DNA from 2 places in the Mechercharimyces sp. CAU 1602 genome. Region 1 is predicted to be linked to the other one. Evidence: predicted binding sites of a transcription regulator. Region 1 holds the regulator's gene; the other holds the start of a gene.
What was found. Region 1 encodes CtsR, which represses protease genes until heat stress. Its sites were predicted from a motif close to ATGGTCAATAAAGGTCAAACA; they were not measured.
Positions count from the first base shown of each region.

Region 2: the regulator CtsR is predicted to act here: its motif matches at 3,331-3,351, upstream of clpP (ATP-dependent Clp endopeptidase proteolytic subunit ClpP).

Region 1 covers NZ_JANTPT010000003.1:120,729-128,926, forward strand. The annotation lists gene NXZ84_RS13120 (hypothetical protein) at 1-695, shown strand, start outside; gene NXZ84_RS13125 (HAD family hydrolase) at 926-1,600, shown strand; gene NXZ84_RS13130 (MgtC/SapB family protein) at 1,660-2,349, shown strand; gene NXZ84_RS13135 (CtsR family transcriptional regulator) at 2,476-2,946, shown strand; gene mcsA (protein-arginine kinase activator protein McsA) at 2,951-3,472, shown strand; gene mcsB (protein-arginine kinase McsB) at 3,487-4,557, shown strand; gene NXZ84_RS13150 (ATP-dependent Clp protease ATP-binding subunit) at 4,616-7,066, shown strand; gene NXZ84_RS13155 (tetratricopeptide repeat protein) at 7,285-8,198, shown strand, end outside.
Region 2 covers NZ_JANTPT010000002.1:113,261-121,458, reverse strand. The annotation lists gene whiA (DNA-binding protein WhiA) at 1-175, shown strand, start outside; gene NXZ84_RS11665 (HPr family phosphocarrier protein) at 210-473, shown strand; gene NXZ84_RS11660 (monovalent cation:proton antiporter family protein) at 797-2,629, shown strand; gene clpP (ATP-dependent Clp endopeptidase proteolytic subunit ClpP) at 2,684-3,277, opposite strand; tRNA gene NXZ84_RS11650 (tRNA-Arg) at 3,440-3,514, opposite strand; gene rpoN (RNA polymerase factor sigma-54) at 3,771-5,132, shown strand; gene NXZ84_RS11640 (sugar-binding transcriptional regulator) at 5,245-6,288, shown strand; gene gap (type I glyceraldehyde-3-phosphate dehydrogenase) at 6,302-7,312, shown strand; gene NXZ84_RS11630 (phosphoglycerate kinase) at 7,435-8,198, shown strand, end outside.

The DNA of each region.
Region 1 (8,198 bases):
AGATAGAGAAGCCTAAACGAAATCCACGTCCTCATCTATCACAGCGTATCAAGGAGTTTGAAGCAGAGCGTCTCTGGCGGGATAAGCGGATGAAGCAGAATCGTCAGTTTGTTGTGGAGGAGCTTCCCCCTGAACTGAAAAAGAGAATTCAACGTGTGATGTCAGAGAAAAAGATTTCATTTAATAACTTTGTTCTCTCGGCGTTAGAAGAGGCATGTAAGCAGGACGAGTTAGATAAGGTGCGTCGTCGTGGATTAGCAGAGGGTGAGGATGCTCTTCTGATCGAAGATCCAGAGTTGGGTGTATTGCGTTGTTTCCCTGCCGACTTCTTCACTCCACAAGAATTAGAGGATCTGCCATTTATCGAGGGTAAATATTATGTGAAGCGTTGGACGAAGACAGAAGATGGTTGGCAGCAAGTGAATAAGGGTTACTTTGAAGCATTAGATGATCAAGATCCCCCTTATATTCAAGTAGTAGATAACCAAACCGTTGGCGAGTGGATGGTATATCCCTTTACTTTCTTTGAAGATGGCTGGCGGTGGGGAATCTACGACTATCATGTGGTGATTGAAGTAGTGGGACGCGATGGCGGCAAGGAGGGACTCCTTCTCGATGTGTACGTCAATAACGATCTGATCGAGTCGGTGAATAATCCGCAAGAAGTTCACGATATTATTGTGCAACACTCCTAAACAGAGGATCAATTAACAGGCATGTTATCATGCGTTTCCGTCGGGGGCAGGTCTCCGGCGGTTTTTATATAGTTGTCCACAAAATCTGTGGATAACTTCTGTGGATAACCATATACTCATAGGTGAAATTGAGCAGAATGGTCGGGTAGAGAAAAAGTTGAGCGAAAAGAAAATAGTTTTTTCTTATTGCTGCATAAACTTACCAATGAAGTGGGAGAGTGTAGATCAACATGAACATAGTGAAGCCAGCTATTATTTTTGATATGGATGGAACCTTATTTCAGACAGAAACCATAGCTATCCCTGCCTTTCGAAATATGTTCACACGTTTGCAGGAAGCGGGAATGTTGGGGGAAATAGAGATTTCAGATCGTCAAATTGAATCTGTTTTTGGGATGACGATCGATCAGATATGGGATGAACTGTTACCACATACGGATGAATTGCTACGAAAAGTGGCAGATCAGTGGCTGCTGGAAGAAGAATTAGCCTTACTGGAAGCGGGAGCGGGGGCTTTGTATCCAGGTGTGAAAGAGACACTTGCCACCTTGGTGGAAAAGAAGTGGCCGCTCTTTATTGCCAGCAATGGAATTAAGCCGTATGTGGAAGGGATCGTGCGTTATTATGAACTCTCTCCATTATTTCAAGGAATTTATACGGGTGGAGATAGTGATGTAGCTAATAAAGCGGAACTCGTTCATCGCTTGTGTGTAGCTAATGGTGTCAGTGGGGGATACATGGTGGGTGATCGCTATTCCGATGTGGAAGCAGGGAGGGCAAATCAGCAGACTGTGATTGGCTGTAACTATGAGGGCTTTCCTTACTTTGGCGACGAAGCGGAGTTGGCGGATGCTGACTATATTATTCCTTCATTTCATTCGATCCTGTCGCTCTTGCCGGAGTGAGAAGAGCAGATTGATCGTAAGTTTGGATAGACGAAACTAAAGAAAAGGAGGAGAGAATTTTGAGTGCAATTTGGACGATTACCACGATGGAGATGATATGGCGCTTGGTGTTAGCAGTGGTTCTTGGTGGAGCGATCGGATGGCAACGAGAACATAATAATCATCCAGCCGGTTTGCGAACGCATATACTCGTTAGTCTCGGGGCTGCTTTAATTATGCTTTTATCTATCTATGGCTTCAGTGATTTTGTAAATGAACCCGAAGTGCAGTTTGATCCTGCTCGTATTGCGGCCCAAGTAGTAAGCGGAATTGGTTTTCTGGGTGCGGGCACGATTATGCGCCATGGTGTTACGGTGACCGGACTTACGACAGCAGCCTCTCTGTGGGTTGTGGCGGGGATTGGATTAGCGATTGGTGCAGGGTTTTTGTGGGGCGCCATAATTACGACGACGCTCGCGCTGGTTAGTCTTGAGTTTTTAAATAAAGCGGAGGCATTATGGATACGCGAGCAGCGACTTCACATCTTGCGCATTCGAGTGACTAATCGTCCGGGAGTGCTTAAGGAGATGTCATCTTTTTTAGAAGAGATGAATGTAAACGTCCGGAAAGTAAAAGTAGCTGAAGAGACGCAGCGTGGGACGATTGATGTAACGTTTACGATGCGTCTGACTGAAGGAGAACATCATGTGATCGACTTGATGGAAGAGATTCGCATGGTAGAAGGTGTGGTGCGGGTATATTCAGAATGAGTGAATGAAATAGGGGGGAGTGCGGAAAAATGTAAAAAAAGTCCGTGCTCCTCTTGCTTTTTGGAGAAAGAGGAGTATAATAAGTTTAAAGGTCAAAGATAGTCAAAGTCAATTGGAGGGTGTGACATGTCGAGTATCTCAGACATCATTGAACGCCACCTCCTTGAAATAATGGGTGCGAGCAAGGAAGGAACCATCGAAATCAAACGAAGTGAGGTAGCTGAGTTGTTTCAATGCGTTCCCTCACAGATTAATTACGTGATTTCCACACGATTTACGGTAGAAAAGGGATACTTGGTAGAGAGCAAACGAGGTGGCGGTGGTTACATTCGCATTTGTAAAGCGAAAACTTCTTCTGATCAAGCCTTGTTTGATATTTTGATGCGCCACATCGGTCCCAGTTGTAATCAAGCAAAAGGGGTGGGTGTGATTGAGCGTATGGTGCAGGAGGGACTGATGAAGGAACGTGAAGCCCTCTTGATGAAGAATATGATATCCCGGCATGTGCTGGAGCTTCCGATTCCAGTACGAGACCAGATTCGTGCACGTATGCTGAGAGCGATGGTAGCTACCTTGTTTTCCGGGAAAGGAGAGTAAGATCATGCAGTGTAAACAGTGCGGAATGCGACCTGCTACCCTTCACTATACCAAGATTATCAATGGTGAAAAAACAGAGACACATCTGTGTGAAGTGTGTGCAGAAGAACGAGGGGAGCAGATTCCTGGGCTGGAATCAGGTTTTTCTATCCATAACTTAATGTCTGGTTTATTAAATTTAGATTTGGGTACGAGTGAGCAAGCAGGTGTCATCAAAAGTGAAACCACTCTACGTTGCCCAACGTGTGGCTTAACGTATCGCCAGTTTAGTAAGATTGGTCGTTTTGGTTGTAGCCATTGTTACGAAACGTTTGGTGAGATGTTGCCATCTGTGTTCCGTCGCATACACGGTCATACCACTCATCGCGGAAAAGTACCAGAGCGCGCAGGAGGAAAGTTGAAAGTAAGGCGGCAGATGGAACAGTTGAAGCGAGAAATGGAAGAGGCGGTACGCGGTGAAGCTTTTGAAAAAGCTGCACAGATCAGGGATCAGATACGGACATTACAACAGCAACTAGATGAGTAGAAGGAGGGAGTAGTATGTCTTTTCAACGGTTTGTCGATGAAGCAGTAAGCGAATGGATGCGTGGAAAAGGGCCAAAATCCGATATCGTGATCTCCAGTCGCGTTCGAATTGCCCGTAACTTGCAAGATTATCCATTCCCTCTACTCGCAACTGGAGAACAAGCAGAAGAGGTACTCTCTCATATAGAGCAGACGATTAAGGAAGCGGAAGAGGATGCTCCTTTTGATCATCCGGAAGTGATTCGCATGGAACAACTAAGCGAGTTGGAGAAGAGGGTACTGGTTGAGAAACACCTTATCAGTCCTCACCTTGCGGAGGAGTCCTCACATGGTGGCGTTGTGTTGAGCGGGGATGAGTCGGTAAGCATGATGGTGAATGAAGAAGATCACTTACGTATTCAGTGCTTATTCCCAGGTTTTCAATTGGATCAAGCGTGGGAAATAGCTGATCGAATTGATAACTGGTTCGAAAAACGGGTTACGTACGCTTTTCATGAGAAGAGTGGATATTTGACGAGTTGTCCGACGAATGTGGGCACAGGTGTCCGTATTTCGGTGATGCTGCACTTACCAGCTCTAGCGTTAACGCAACAACTTCCTCGGTTATTGCAAGCAGCAAATCAGGTGGGGCTAGCGGTAAGGGGAATATATGGAGAGGGTAGCGAGGCGTTAGGAAATTTATATCAAGTATCTAACCAGGTTACTCTAGGGCATACCGAAGCAGAGATTATCGAGAAGCTACAAGGGGTCGTCAATCAGATGATCGAGCAGGAGCAACGGGCGCGCAAACGTTTGTTAGAAGCTCGCGCAATCCAGCTAGAGGATCGTGTCTATCGTTCCTATGGTTTGTTGCAGCATGCTAGAGTGATGGATTCGAAAGAGGCGATGCAGCGCTTATCTGATATACGCCTTGGTATCGATCTCGGTTTAATCTCTCATTTGCAGGGAACAATAATGAATGAACTGATGGTAATGACGCAGCCAGGTTTTTTGCAACAACACGCTGGGGAAGCACTCGATCCAGAGGAACGAGATGTGCGTCGCGCGATGATTATACGTGAACGTTTATCTATTGCGCAGGCGTAGCGCGTGATCTTAAAGTGACAAAAGTAGTAGACAAATATAAATAGTGAGGTGTTACTCCATGATGTTTGGTCGGTTTACCGAACGTGCACAAAAAGTATTGGCACTTGCACAAGAAGAAGCGGCGCGTCTGGGACATAGTAATATTGGCACCGAGCATATTCTATTAGGTTTAGTTCGTGAGGGAGAAGGAATTGCTGCAAAAGCGATTGTTAACTTAGGACTAGGCTTGGAGAAGATCCAGAATGAAGTGGAATCGCTCATCGGTCGAGGACAAGGTGAAACAAGTAGTATTGCGTATACTCCACGTGCGAAAAAAGTGATTGAATTGTCGATGGATGAAGCGCGTAAGTTGGGGCATACGTATGTCGGTACCGAGCATCTTCTGTTGGGATTAATACGAGAAGGTGAAGGGGTAGCTGCACGCGTATTGAACAACTTGGGTGTAAGTTTAAATAAGGCACGTCAACAAGTATTGCAGCTCTTAGGCAACAGCGAAGCGATGACAAGCAATCATCAAGCGGGGGCAAGTGCGAATACGCCAACATTGGATAGCTTGGCTCGAGATTTGACAGTTGTAGCAAAAGAGGGCAACTTGGATCCTGTAATCGGTCGCAGTAAAGAGATTGAGCGCGTGGTTCAAGTTCTCTCACGGCGGACAAAAAACAATCCGGTTCTCATCGGTGAGCCTGGGGTAGGGAAGACGGCGATCGCTGAAGGATTGGCGCAACGGATTGTGGATGGAGAGATACCTGAGACACTGCGTGGAAAGCGTGTGATGACTCTTGATATGGGTACGGTTGTAGCAGGAACCAAGTACCGGGGTGAGTTTGAGGATCGTCTAAAAAAAGTGATGGATGAGATCCGGCAAGCTGGCAATATCATTCTCTTTATCGATGAATTGCATACGTTGATCGGAGCAGGTGGTGCAGAAGGGGCCATTGATGCCTCTAACATCTTAAAACCCGCACTGGCACGTGGAGAACTGCAGTGTGTGGGGGCAACAACATTAGATGAATATCGTAAGCATATTGAAAAAGATGCGGCATTGGAGCGTCGCTTCCAACCGATTACGGTGGATGAACCTACACCGGATGAAGCCATTCAGATATTAGAAGGGTTACGCGATCGCTATGAGGCGCATCATCGTGTAAAGATTACCGATGAAGCGATTAAGCAAGCAGTTAAGTTATCAGATCGCTATATTACGGATCGCTTTTTACCTGATAAGGCGATCGACCTTGTCGATGAAGCGGGGTCACGGGTGCGCTTGCGCTCGTTTACCGTACCTCCAGATCTGAAAGCACTGGAACAACGCTTAGAGGGCGTGAAGAAGGAAAAAGATGCGGCGGTTCAAAGTCAAGAATTTGAGAAAGCGGCGTCCTTGCGTGATAACGAGCAGAAGTTGCGTGAAGAGCTGGAAACGACGCATAATCAGTGGAAAGAAGATCAAGGGAAGACGGATTCCGAGGTAACAGCTGAAGACATTGGTGAAGTTGTAGCCAGTTGGACTGGAATTCCGGTCCGCAAGCTGGCAGAAGAAGAGTCGGAGCGTCTGCTCAAATTGGAGGAAGTATTGCATAATCGCGTGATCGGACAAGAGGAAGCGGTAAAAACCGTCTCCCGTGCTGTGCGCCGTGCACGTGCAGGTTTAAAAGATCCGAAGCGTCCGATAGGTTCCTTTATTTTCTTAGGTCCGACAGGTGTAGGGAAAACCGAGCTGGCTCGTGCGTTAGCTCATTCCCTCTTCGGTGATGATGATGCGATGATCCGTATCGACATGTCAGAGTACATGGAAAAGCATGCCACTAGTCGTCTAGTGGGAGCTCCTCCAGGATATGTAGGGTATGAAGAAGGTGGACAGTTAACAGAGAAAGTGCGGCGCAAACCGTATTCTGTGGTGCTGCTAGATGAAGTGGAAAAAGCGCATCCGGAAGTGTTTAATATCTTATTGCAAGTATTGGAAGATGGACGACTAACAGATGGTAAAGGGCGTATGGTGGATTTCCGCAATACGGTGATTATCATGACTTCCAACGTGGGTGCAAGCATGATTAAGAACAATAAAAAACTAGGCTTTACCACCAGTCAAAATAATGATTATGAGGATATGAAAACACGGGTGATGGAGGAGCTGAAGAAAAGCTTCCGTCCGGAATTCCTCAACCGTATTGACGATGTGATTGTATTCCATTCATTGAAGGAGTCTCATCTGCAGGAGATTGTTTCGCTCATGTCAGAAGAGTTGCGTAAGCGCCTGTTGGAGCAGGATATTGACTTCATATTAACCGACGAGGCGAAACGACACTTGGCTAAGGTTGGTTTTGATCCAACGTACGGAGCACGTCCGTTACGGCGAGCCATTCAGAAGAATATCGAAGACAATCTATCTGAAGAGCTTTTGCGCGGTAATATAAAACATGGTGATACCGTACGTATCACGCTCCAGGATAAAGAGTTAGTGGTAGAGCCGGTTAGCAAAGAAGAAAAAGAGAGTCAAACAACGAAGTAAAGAGAGGAAAAAGCCTCCCAGATGGGGGGCTTTTTTGACTTGACATACTTAATTTTTACATAGATTATTTATATATTAGTGGCAATGATTGCTGAAAGGGTTCCAAAATTAGTGATTTATTTATCGTAGTGAATGATTTCATCAATATATGAAAATACTCATAGATTAAAACTATATACATTTTTATAAGAGTAGCTATAATGAAAGGAGATCAACATATGGACAAGCAGGAGAGGGATCGTATAGGAAAGATTTTGCGATCCATACGTAATGAAAAAGGGGATAAGATTGATGCTTATGTAGATGAAGGGTTGTCGCGAGCAACCATTCATCGCATCGAAACAGGCGATGGTAATGTGGGTGGAAGCGCAGAAGGTTATATTGATAAAGTGAGGATATTGGCGCAAAAGATGGGAAAGACGATGGAGGATATCATGGAAAGAAAAGATACCTCTCAGTTGCTCTTTCGTATGTATGTGGTAGAACAGCTAATTGAGGGACGGCGTGTGGAGGAAGCATTTACGGCTCTACATGAGATGAAGGTGTCTCCCCAGACTGGATTAAAAGCATACTATCACTATCTCTTTGCCAAGGGGTACTATTACCTCCGTCAGTTTGATCATGCGCTACGCATCGGACAACAGGTGATCAGTGAATGTAGATCGGGATATTGTCCTGCATTTTATAATATGGAATCCTTAGTCCGCAGTATGATGGCTAAAATCCATATCGAGCATGGAAAATATCGTGAGGCTTTAGATGAGATTGAAGAGGCATTAGACTGCTTTTTACAAGATGGGGAACGGGCAAGTATTTTAGCGAGTTTAAAAGCAGATAAAGCGTATGTGTTAACACGTTTAGGAGAGTATGAGCGAGCCGACCGCATTATTGATACCCTTTTTCAAAAGATGCAGGAGATTGTGATCCCTGATGTGAAATTTGCTGTCTATGAATTAGCAGCGCGCTCTGCTTTACGCAAACAATTTTATCAACGTGCTAGTGAGATTGGTCAAGTTGGTGTCAATCTGATTCTATACCATAAACAGAAGCGTCCTTACCTTACATTGGGGCGGGTGTTGTTAGAAACGTATATGGACACGCCTGTGGAAGATTTACAGATGGCGAAGATCTT
Region 2 (8,198 bases), on a different contig from region 1:
GCGATTGCGGGAAGTAGCAGAAGCACGTATTCGCTACCCTGATGTAAGCCTAACTGAATTAGGGCAACTATTACCTGGGGAAGTAAGTAAATCGGCCGTCAATCATCGTCTCCGCAAAATTAATGAATTGGCTCATCGGATTCGTAAAATGTCAGGTGAGGATGAAACTTCATAAATGATTAAATGGGGACAGGAAGGGGGAGCGCAAGATGACAGAAAAAGAAGTAGTGATTCGCTTAGATACGGGGTTACACGCTCGTCCAGCGGCGCGCTTTGTACAAGAAGCTAATAAATTTGCGGCAGAAATTTTTGTTTCGAAAGACGGAAAGAAAGTAAATGCAAAAAGCATCATGGGAATTATGAGTTTGGCGGTTGCCAAAGGGGCTGCGATGACCATCATTGCAGATGGCACAGACGAAGAGGAAGCGGTTCGCCGTCTAGAGAATTTGATTAGTCGGGAGAGCTTAAAATAGTGAAGTCCCTTTCTCCAGCTGCCATATCATGGTGGCTTTTTCGTATCTTTGTGAGCAGATCCCTGTAGGTGTGTGCTTTTTAGGAAGTGTCTCTTCTCTATGGAGGAACATTTCCTACGATTTACTGGACAGTCTTTATACTTCTGGATATATTATTAACAGAGTGATTGAGGCTCTTGTAAATTGTCACCTTCCACAGCTTTTCTGTGTGATAAACGACAAGTAATCTGTAGTAGAAAATTTGACCGTCATTCATGATGTGTGCGAACGCGAACACGAGCACACAAATACATCAGAACATGTAGTGGCACAGGAGGCTTAGTATGGAGGGAACCCATTCTGTTACATCACTTATGGTTGTGGTGATTGTTGCATTTCTTATACCGATTGTCTTGCATCGACTAAAATTAAAATTTATTCCTGTGGTGGTTGCCGAAATTATAGCAGGGATCGTTCTGGGGCAAAGTGGGTTTCAAGTCATTCATGAAGATCAATTTCTTGAACTACTTTCTACCTTGGGGATCATCTATCTGATGTTTCTCAGTGGCTTGGAGATCGATTTTGACCTGATACAAAAAAGTAACAAAAAGAAAGATAAAAAAGCGGGTAATCCACTTATTATTAGCGTGGTTAGCTTTTTTACGATTTTATTTCTCTCTTTTGGCATGGCGTGGGGAATTCAAGCTCTCGGGTTTGTCGATGATGTCCTCTTTATGACACTGATCATCTCGACCATCTCAGTTAGTATCGCACTGCCTATATTGAAAGATAAAGGCTTTCTTGATACTACATATGGGCAAGCGATTTTATTGACGGCTGTGATCGCGGATTTCGTTACGATGCTGTTGTTAGCGATCCATATATCTTTAATACGGTCGGGAGAGAGTGTGTTTAACACTCTATGGTTATTACTGCTCTTCGTTGCATTCTTTGTTGTCTATCGTATGATTCAAATCTTTAAGCCCTTTAAATTGGTGGAAAAAATTAAATTAGAAACAATTTCGATCAGCACACGGGGTGTGTTTGCTCTGATATTGCTCTTTGTAGCCTTATCAGAAGGAGTAGGGGCAGAAAATATTTTAGGTGCCTTCTTAGCTGGGGTAATCCTGTCTCTGATGTATCCGAGCAAGCCGTTTGTAAAGCAGCTGAATGCGTTTGGCTATGGATTTCTCATTCCCATCTTCTTTGTGATGGTGGGGGCGGAGCTCGATCTAAAAGGGCTGTTACAAGAGCCTAGTGCACTGTTGATGCTCCCGATTCTCCTCTTTGCAGCTTATTTCTCGCGTGTGTTGGTGATCCTCTTATTCCGTCGATGGTTTAACATGAAGCAATCGATTGGAGCTGGGCTATTGCTAAGTTCGCAACTTAGTCTAGTGATTGCGGCGGCAGCGATTGGAATTGAGATGAAAATTATTGATGAGACGATGAATACTGCATTAGTGTTAGCAGCGGTGCTAACGACTTTGATCTCACCTATCTTATTCCAAAAGATCTTGCCAGATCGGGAAAAGGAACAGCGGCATACAGTGTCGTTAGTAGGGATTAATCTGGTTACTCTTACGTTAGCTCAAGATCTATTTGATGATAAGTATCAGGTGACGGTATATGGTTCCGACAAGTCCAACTTGGAGTCGGATAATGAACGTCCATATCCAATTGTCCAGCTACCTGTGATTGATGAAGAATCATTGGAAGCTGAAGGAGTGATAGATAGCGATATTGTTGTCTTCTTCACCAATGATGATGAGAAAAACGTTCGTTTGGCATGTTGGGCAGAAAAAGAAGGGGTAGAGCAAGTCATTGCACGGATGGAGGATAAGGCTAATCTGAAATTGCCGAAGGAGTCGGCCATTCATCTCTTCTCCTCATTTTCAGCCAATAAGACCTTGTTGCTCTCCTTGATTGAACATCCGTCGATGATAAAAATGGTATCGGATAAAGAATCTCATATGCAAGAAATACCCTTATGTAATGAGCGTTTCCATGAACGCCGCGTACGGGATTTGCCATTCTTAGGTGATACACTCATTATACGCGTTTTCCGGGGTGATGAAGTGATTTTACCTCATGGTGAGACACTTTTGTTGCTAGGGGATCGGCTAATTATTAGTGGAACACCAGAACATGTGCAACGATTGCGAGAGATGTTAAAATAAAACAGAACCCCCTCTCTTCTTATGTAGAAGAGAGGGGGTTCTGTTTTTAACAAATTATTTTGCTGCTGGCGGCCGTTCGATGACTTCATCGACCAAACCGTATTTCTTTGCTTCGTCAGCTTCGAGGAAGAAGTCGCGGTCAGTATCTTTTGCGATCTTCTCTAGCTTTTGTCCGGTTTGTTCTGCTAGAAGCTTATTAATCTTATCGCGCATGGCGAGAATGCGTTTAGCCCCAATTTCAATATCGGTCGCTTGTCCGCGTGCACCACCTAGAGGTTGGTGGATCATGACTTCACTGTTAGGAAGAGCATAACGCTTTCCTGGGGTTCCAGAAGAGAGTAGGAATGCGCCCATGGAAGCGGCCATACCAACACAGATGGTTTGCACATCACATTTGACCAAATTCATCGTATCGTAGATGGCGAAACCGGCAGTGATGGAGCCACCGGGGGAGTTGATGTATAGGTGAATATCTTTTTCAGGATCGTCTGCACTCAAAAAGAGAAGCTGTGCCACAATGGTATTGGCAACAGCATCATTAACCTCACTACCGAGAAAAATAATGCGATCTTTTAAGAGACGGGAGTAAATATCATAGGAACGTTCACCACGATTGGTTTGCTCTACTACATAAGGGACTAGATTCATGACGTAAGTTCCCTCCTTAAAGTGATTTGACAACTTAGTGTAATCATATACGAAAGGTCAACAAAGGTCAAATGTTTTTTGCCTGCCCTATCAATATATACCCAAGTACGAAAAAATACACTCTCACCTAGAAGGTGAGAGTGTATTCTGCAATAACTCTATTGGCGCGCCTACCAGGATTCGAACCTGGGCACCTGGTTCCGGAGACCAGTGCTCTATCCCCTGAGCTATAGGCGCATAAACGGTAACAATAATACCGACAAAGACCATTATATCGCATTGAATTGTGGAACGCAAGAGGAAGGAAGATAAACTGGGATGAGAAGAGAACTATTACTTGTAAAAAGAGGAACAGCCTTAACTTAGCCCCTCTCTATACCATACATATGATAAAATAAAAGATATGAAAAGAAAGTGGCATCCTTTAGCAGAACGCTCACATATAATAAAGAAATCGAAAAGCGGAGGTGAGTATCTGAAGATGACTCTCTCCATGGAGTTTGGGTTTAATCAAGAGCAGAAATTAAGCGTAACCATGACACCGCAGTTGCGGCAGGCACTTCATATTTTACAATTACCGGCATATGAGCTGCTCACCTTTCTGCAAGAAAAAATCATAGAGAACCCATTACTGGAATCCGAAGAACAGATAACGCCTACTGAACGGGAAATGGAAGCGTGGGCAAAGTTACAAAGTGAACGAGGAACAGCCTCCGTTCATATAGGAAATGAAAAGGAACATGTACTTGAGCGCCTCTCCTCTGCTGGGGACACATTAATGGTGGCTTTAGAAGCACAGTTGCGCGAATTAACATTAACTGCATATGAATACAAGGTCTGCCTCTATCTAGCGGGTAATCTGGATGAAAAAGGATATTTACAAGTGGAAGATGAAGCAATATGTAAGCGCTTTCATTTAAGTCGAGATGAATATGAAAATTGCATAACGATCGTTCAATCACTAGATCCGGCGGGCGTGGGTGCTCGATCCTTGGCGGAGTGTCTTGAGTTGCAGCTTCTTCGCCAGAATAAGGGTGAGGAAGCGAGGGAGGTTGCACTTGCCATTGTAAAAGATCATCTACATGATTTGGCGGCTCATCGACTCAAAAAGATTGCGACTGCACTCTCTGTTAAGTTGTTGTGTGTGCAACGAGCGCTAGACCTAATTTTGAAGTTGGATCCAAGACCGGGCGCGGTTTATGTGTCTGAGCCGGCACGATACCTTTTACCGGATGTTATAGTGGATTGGCAGGAAGGAGCGTATGAGGTTTCTATACATGATCCTTATATTCCACGCCTGCGCCTGAGTCCATATTATCATCAACTGATGCATCGGAAGGATGAAGGAGAAGGAGCAGCTCAGGCGACACGTTATTTAGAGAAACGGTTTCAAGCAGCCAAATGGTTAATTAAAAATGTGGAGCAACGTCGCTTAACCATGTATCGAGTGAGTGATTGCATCGTGCGAAGGCAGCGTGATTTCTTTGAAAATGGGAAAGGATTAATCAAGCCACTCACTTTACAACAAGTGGCAGATGAACTTTCACTGCATGAATCGACCGTGAGTCGAGCGACCCAACATAAGTATATGCAAACGCCTTATGGAATCTTTCCTTTTCGTTTTTTCTTCCAGACCAAAGTGACGACGCATGTGGGTGAAAATACTTCCACGTATCAAGTAAAAAGGTTGATTAACACGTTGATTGTGGAAGAAGATAAAGAAAAGCCGCTTTCCGATCAAAAAATATCTCAAGTGTTAATGGAGCGTGGGATTCGCATCTCGCGCCGGACAGTAGCCAAATATCGTGAGGAGATGAAAATTGCAGCTTCTACCCATAGACGACGCTATGTTTAAAGGTGTAGAATAGAAGGTAAGAGCATATTATACAATCTGCCTTCTTTTTTTACACCTTGCGGGACATAATATTTATAACGGGACATTATAAGTCCCTTGGAGGTGGTGGAATGTGGGTAGAGAACGCGAGCTGTTGCATTTGCAACAGGAATTGATGCCGGATCTGCTGGAGCGGATGCATTTACGGTACGAGATATTGCGCTACATCCATTGGAAACAACCGTTAGGAAGGCGGGGATTGGCGCAAGCGATGGGGATGACGGAGCGGACGCTTCGGGCAGAGGTAGAATATCTCCGTGATCTGGGTTTACTATATATGCAAACGAGTGGGATGGTGTTGGCTGAGAAAGGTAACAATTTAATTGCAGAGTTGGAACCGATGATGAAGGTGATCAGCGGTCGCTCCGAATTGGAAGAACAGCTGCGTTTTGCTCTACGGTTAAAACATGTGGTAATTGTGCCTGGAAATGCAGATGAGATGGACACGACTAAGCAAGAGATGGGACAGGCGGGCGCATATTTGGTACAGCGCTTTGCAAAAGAGCATGATGTCGTCGCTGTTGCTGGCGGTAGTACAGTGGCTGCGGTGGCAGAACGCATGACACCTTCTTCCATTTTCCGTAGCTTAACGTTTGTTCCTGCCCGCGGCGGATTGGGTGAAGCGGTAGAATTAGAGGCAAACTATATTGTGTCCCACATGGCAAATCACACGGGTGGAAATTACTCCTTAATGCATTTACCGGATCAGTTGAGTGAGGATGCGTACGAGGTGATTGCAAAAGAGCCTCATGTGGAAAAAGGATTAAAGAAGATTCGTTCTGCCAATATGGTGATTCATGGAGTAGGTGAGGCAGAAGCGATGGCAACCAGACGCAACCTTACTCCTGCCCACAAGGAAGCTTTGCTTTTAGCTGGTGCCGTAGGGGAAGCATTCGGCTACTATGTAGATGTTTCAGGTAAAGTCGTTTTTCGCAGTCGAACGATTGGCTTGCAAATTGAAGATTTACAACGGATGGATACCGTGATTGCCGTTGCTGGTGGTAATAGCAAAGCTGCTGCAATTGGAGCGATATGCGCTTCGATGGGAACAGATATGCTTGTCACGGACGAGGCGGCAGCACGATTAATAGTGGATCATCATAAACAACATTCCTGAGGAGGATAATGATATGACTAAAACAAAAATCGGTATTAATGGGTTTGGTCGGATTGGACGCAGTGTGTTTCGGGCGATGTTAGGTCATCCCAATGTTGAAGTGGTAGCGATTAATGATTTGACGGATGCCGAGAGCCTGGCTCATCTATTAAAGTACGATTCTGTACATGGTCGCTTAGATGCTAGCGTTGAAGCTGGTGAAAACGCGATTATGGTAAACGGGACTGCGATTAAAGTGTTTGCAGAACGTGACCCTGCTCTACTTCCATGGGGAGAAGAAGGTGTCGAGATTGTGATCGAATCGACGGGCCGATTTACAGAGCGTGAGGCGGCTGCTAAGCATTTACAAGGAGGAGCGAAAAAAGTAGTTATCTCCGCACCGGCAAAAGGTGAAGATTTAACTGTAGTGATGGGTGTGAATGAAGATCAATATGATCCTAATAGCCACCATGTCATTTCTAACGCTTCGTGTACGACAAACTGCTTGGCACCAGTTGCTAAAGTGCTCCATGAATTGTATGGAATTCGTCGCGGTCTAATGACAACGGTCCACTCCTACACCAATGATCAACAAATTTTGGACCTCCCCCATAAAGATATGCGCCGTGCGCGGGCAGCAGGCATGTCGATCATCCCTACTACGACGGGTGCTGCTAGAGCGGTAGGAAAAGTGTTACCTGAATTAAACGGGAAGTTAAATGGATTTGCCATGCGTGTTCCCACACCTAATGTCTCTGTCGTCGACTTTGTGGCTGAATTGGATAAAGAGGTAACAGTAGAGGAAATCAATGCCGCACTGCAACATGCTGCGGAAGGAAAGTTAAAAGGGATCTTGGCTTTTTCCGATGAGCCATTAGTGTCACGCGATTATTATGGCGACGCACACTCTTCTATTGTCGATGGTTTAACCACGATGACGATGGAGGGAAATATGGTGAAAGTGGTATCTTGGTATGATAATGAATGGGGCTACTCCAGCAGAGTGGTCGACCTAGCGGATTATATTGCCAAGCAAGGGTTATAAGAAATAGAATAAGGAGAGCACTTCTGTAAAGACCGTACGTATTGATGAAGCTACGGCGCGAGGAGCCGCTCTCCTTTTCGCTTGTATTTAAGGCGTAACCTATTGTCAAGGAGGCACAATATATGAACAAGCAATCAATACAGGATGTGAATGTTCAAGGCAAGCGAGTATTTTGTCGCGTCGACTTTAATGTTCCGCTCCAAGACGGACGGGTAACAGATGATACGCGAATCAGGGCGGCGCTCCCTACCATCTTATATTTGCGGGAACAAGGAGCGAAAGTGATATTAGCGAGTCATCTCGGACGACCTAAGGGAAAAGTAGTGGAAGAATTACGGTTAGATGCTGTGGCCAAACGCCTTTCTAATCTACTTGGTATTACGGTCGCAAAAGCGGATGAAGTGGTGGGTGAGGAAGTACAAAAGTATGCCCACAATATGAAGCAAGGGGAAGTATTTCTATTAGAAAACCTCCGTTTTCATCCGGGTGAAGAAGCAAATGATCCCCAACTCGCACAGGCGATGGCAGGGTTAGCGGATGTGTACGTCAATGATGCCTTTGGTGCTGCCCACCGCGCACATGCTTCGACGGAGGGAATCGCCACTCATCTCCCAGCGGTTGCCGGATTGTTGATGCAAAAAGAATTGGAGATATTGGGGCATGCGTTGGAACAACCAAAGCGTCCGTTTACGGCGATTATTGGTGGTGCCAAAGTGAAAGATAAGATCGGAGTGATCGAACATCTCCTCGATGTGGTCGATTCTTTGATCATAGGTGGAGGCTTAGCGTATACATTTCTACACGCTCAAGGACATGAAATTGGGAAATCGTTGTTAGAAGAAGATAAAGTGGAGTTAGCAAAGTCATTTATGGATCAGGCGAAGGC